DNA from 2 places in the Oceanobacillus caeni genome. Region 1 is predicted to be linked to the other one. Evidence: riboswitches for the same ligand, from Rfam matches in the RefSeq annotation. Region 1 holds a riboswitch; the other holds the start of a gene.
The links. A riboswitch is a leader RNA that binds a small molecule or an ion and turns the genes downstream of it on or off. The one in region 1 is predicted to bind S-adenosylmethionine.
Positions count from the first base shown of each region.

Region 2: linked by a shared signal. The riboswitch ahead of ACFQ18_RS13950 (YezD family protein) and the one ahead of ACFQ18_RS09710 (ATP-binding cassette domain-containing protein) in region 1 are both predicted to bind S-adenosylmethionine.

Region 1 covers NZ_JBHTKV010000011.1:43,305-45,510, forward strand. The annotation lists gene ACFQ18_RS09705 (LiaF transmembrane domain-containing protein) at 1-548, shown strand, start outside; SAM riboswitch class I at 797-898, shown strand; gene ACFQ18_RS09710 (ATP-binding cassette domain-containing protein) at 1,061-2,092, shown strand; gene ACFQ18_RS09715 (methionine ABC transporter permease MetI) at 2,082-2,206, shown strand, end outside.
Region 2 covers NZ_JBHTKV010000022.1:15,442-17,647, reverse strand. The annotation lists gene ACFQ18_RS13955 (efflux RND transporter periplasmic adaptor subunit) at 1-190, opposite strand, end outside; gene ACFQ18_RS13950 (YezD family protein) at 615-761, opposite strand; SAM riboswitch class I at 1,109-1,212, opposite strand; gene ptsG (glucose-specific PTS transporter subunit IIBC) at 1,413-2,206, opposite strand, start outside.

The sequences.
Region 1 (2,206 bases):
CGCTCATACTCATTATTATTGGTATTATTCAGCTAATCAATCGTACACTTTCTTGTACAGTGTCAGGTTTCCTATTTTTATTGGTTGGTGTCTTATTTTTCATCAATCAATGGTTTGACCTTCATTTAATTTTTTATTTGTGGCCGCTTATTTTCATTTTCATTGGTTTCGTTATCATACTTACCAGGGCTAAAAGTGGAAAAACTAAACATACGAGCGATAAACTAAGCACATTCTTGTTATTTTCAGGTGCGGAGATTAAAAGTCAATCGAAAAATTTTCAAGGTGGTAGCGTTGTGACAATAATGGGCGGTGTGGAAATTGACCTCCGTGATGCAGTCATTGCAGAGGGAGCTATGCTTGACTTCACTTCTATCTTGGGAGGGATAAGCATCATCGTTTCAGAAAATGTTCAGGTTGAAATATCTGGTATCCCCATTTTGGGTGGATGGGAAGATAGTACAAGAAAACATGGAGAAAGTGAAGAAGTTGTTGTATTAAAACTTAACTGCCTTACGATTCTAGGTGGATTGGAAATTAGGAATTAATAGATTGTCTATAATTGGCTTTTGTATACGGTAACCTAAAATGAGTAACGGTACGATCTCTTAAGTAAATTATTCTCATTAGTTTGTTGGGGTAGTACAATATTCTAAATATACAATCTTCTAGGGAAGATATTGACAATTTTATTTTCTGAATGTAAAGTATAATGTAATGTTTTTGTTATATTAATTACTTTGCAAATTCTGGCAAATGTCGGAGATAGGCATCTTTTAATTTCATAATATATTAGTTCTTATCTAGAGAGGCGGAGGGACTGGCCCGATGATACCTCGGCAACGGACATATAAGTACCGTGCCAATTCCAGCAAGCGAAAAGCTTGGAAGATAAGAGGAATTTCAGTACATATAATATTTTTTATATTACTCCTGAATCCTTCTTCTTCCATGAAGAAGGATTTTTTGTTCTATTTTATGATTTTTATACGATGAAAACATTATTCGACTAATATCAGGAGGCGCCAGGCATCATAGAGGCAAGAAAGGGGATAATAACATGATAGAGTTTCAGAATCTTGGGAAGGTTTATGATAGTGGTGGAAAGCAGGTTCATGCTTTAAGCAATATAAACTTAAAAATCAACAAAGGAGAAATTTACGGAGTTGTTGGTTATAGTGGTGCTGGTAAAAGCTCACTTATTCGCTGCGTCAATTATTTAGAGTGTCCAACTTCAGGTAAAGTCATTGTGGATGGTCATGATTTATCTGTTTTATCGGAGAAAGAAATCCGTAAAGTGAAGAAAAAAATAGGGATGGTTTTTCAGCACTTCAATTTACTAAACTCCAAAACTGTGTATGCAAATGTGGCAATGCCACTTGTGCTTGAAAAGGTACCAAAGGAAAAGATGAAGAAAAGAGTTCACGAATTACTAGAGTTTGTTGGCTTATCCGATAAAGCAGATATGTATCCAGACCAACTTTCTGGTGGGCAAAAGCAGCGGGTCGGTATTGCAAGGGCATTGGCAACTCAGCCTTCCATTTTACTTTGCGACGAGGCAACATCTGCTCTTGATCCGCAGACAACAAGTTCTATTCTACAGCTTTTGAAAAAGGTCAGTGAGGAATATGATATTACGATTTTAATGATCACCCATGAAATGTCCGTTATTCGTGAAATTTGCGATAAAGTTGCAGTCATGGAAGCGGGTCAAATTATTGAAGAAGGCAATGTATTCGATGTCTTTACAGCGCCTAAAACAAAAACAGCGCAGAACTTTGTCAGTACTGTCATGAATGATCAAATACCAAGTTCCATTTTAGACATGATTGATAATAACAATGGGTCACAAAATATATTCCGAATTAATTTTATCAATCAATCGACAAGTAAGCCCCTTTTATCACAGCTTGCTAAAAAATTTGATTTAGATGTCAATGTTTTATTTGGGAGTATTACGGAACTTCAAGGAATCCCATTTGGAAATTTGATTGTTCAATTTCAAGGGTCTGAATCTGAGGTGAAACGAGCATTAACGTACATGCACGCAAAAGAAATAAGCTTCAGGGAGGTGACATCACATGCTAGTTAATTCCGAACAAATTATAGAAGCAATAATTGAAACAGTACAAATGGTAGGTATATCCTTTATTTTCTCCATCATCCTTGGGTTACCGTTGGGTATTGCACTTTTCGTAACTCGTAA
Region 2 (2,206 bases), on a different contig from region 1:
AAGCAGTATATAAAGACATATCTTCGTTCATTTCCATTAGAAGTTCTACTTTTTCCCCATACGGCTCGAACTCCTCATTACCAAAAGCAGCAATTGCTGAACGCTGTAACAAGAATAAACCAGTTCCCCCTGAAAGCAGAAGTATTACAACACCAATACTCACCCAAATCCAAATTTTTTTCTTCGACATATCTTTCTCCCTAACTTGTAATATTTTTGTAAAAAAATCGTAATACTGATAACAATATTATAGTATCTAACCAAAGTTTGGCAATATATTTTTGGAACTTTACTAAAGTTTTTACAAAAATCTACATGGTATTCTAAGGCAGCGCGAAGCCACGGTGCCTCATATCTCCTAAAATAATTTTTAGAAGTAAGAACAAAGGCGCAAGCGCCCGTATAACGACGTCCGGAGGTGAAGGAAGTCTAGCTACGGCTTTAGCGCTGAAACCGGACGTGGCCTATTCTGAATAAGTATCCACATGCAGCAAATTTTATAATTTCCTAACAACAAAAAAACACTTAGTAAACATAGATAAATTCAATGTTTACTAAGTGCCTATATATACTCTTCCCAGCTGCCCCATAGCCCCTTCACAACATCAAGTACCTTAAGAACGATTTTTCGTTAAGGAAAAACGTTTTTTCTCGGTTGTGTCTATTTGTGTAATCTTTCCATCATGGACTGTAATGACTACTGATCCATATTCTAATTCTTTTAATGCAGTTAAAATATGATTGAGTTGTACATCATCAATCTTATCCAAACTAGTTTTCCCCCTTTTTCAAGAAATGTCATGAGAAATAAAAAAGACTTCCATTAGTGCGGTTTTCCTTCATCCTCCACTGATAGTTAGTTGCACTTATCGGACCTTTACGTGCATGATCTCCCAACTACCTTCTTTGTTCCCTGGAAGTTTAAGGTGGGTGTCTTGCTGCTCGTTTAGGTGGATAAATGGCATACTCTTTAAACTTCTGTTTTCTTCTATTACATGATTTCCTAAATGAAGAGCTTAAACATTGAATGCCTTTGGTAGCCCAATCAGCATTAAAAAACCCAATTCTGAAGAAGAAAAGGGGTGAAACAACAAGGTTCACTTTGCTCTTCTTATCTATCAAGTTAAATACTTGCTGGAATTGGCACAGTACTATTGTAAGTCTGTTGCCGAGGCTTCGTTGGGCCAGTCCCTCCACCTCTCTATATAAGTTACTAATCCTAGTGGTTTAATTGTATTTATTAGTTTACCTAGTATTTTTTGAAATGTCAATCACCTTTTTAAACTATTTTTTTATTTTATGGCTTCAGGTTAATTGGAGCCTGCAACAAATATAAGAAAAGACGGTTTCTACAGAATACACTCTATAGAAACCGTCTTTGTTAATGGGAATGGGATCCTGTTCATCCCAATTTATCCTTCAATTTTTATAATGTTTTCTTCTTCTCGTTCAACATTTCCTTGTTTCTCGATAATAACCTTTTCACCGTCTTTAAGGTTTGTGAATACAATTGGTGTAATCGTTGATTTCGCATGATCACCAATATATTGTAGATCCGCTTTTAATAGAGGTTGTCCAGTTTTTACCACATCTCCCTCTTTTATTAACATTTCAAAGCCTTCCCCATGAAGATTCACGGTATCAAGCCCGACATGAATGAGAATTTCTCTTCCACCCTCGGATTTAATCCCAAGTGCATGTTTGGTAGGGAATGCATTAAGAATGGTTCCATTAACAGGTGATACAATCAATCCTTCCTCTGGCTTAATTGCAAATCCATCACCCATCATTTTTCCGGCAAATACTTGGTCTGGAACCTCTGTGATCGGAACAATCTCCCCTTTAATTGGAGAAATAAAGGCTTCATCCACTATTTCATTTTGTAAGGCTTCCGGATTAACTTCCTCGATTTGTTGTGTTATTTCTGACTCTTGATTTACCTCTTTTGCTGGACGAGGTTTTTTCCCAGACATAATATCTTGCATTTGTCCTTTAATAATCTCAGAACGCGGACCAAAGATAGCCTGAATATTATTACCAACTTCAAGGACACCAGCAGCGCCTAAATCTTTTAATCCATCCTTATCAACCGATTGAATATCATGGACAGAAACACGGAGTCTTGTAATACATGCATCCAAGTGCGCAATATTTTCTTGTCCACCCATCGCCTCTAAAACATCAAAAGCTAAGTCTCCAGCATTAC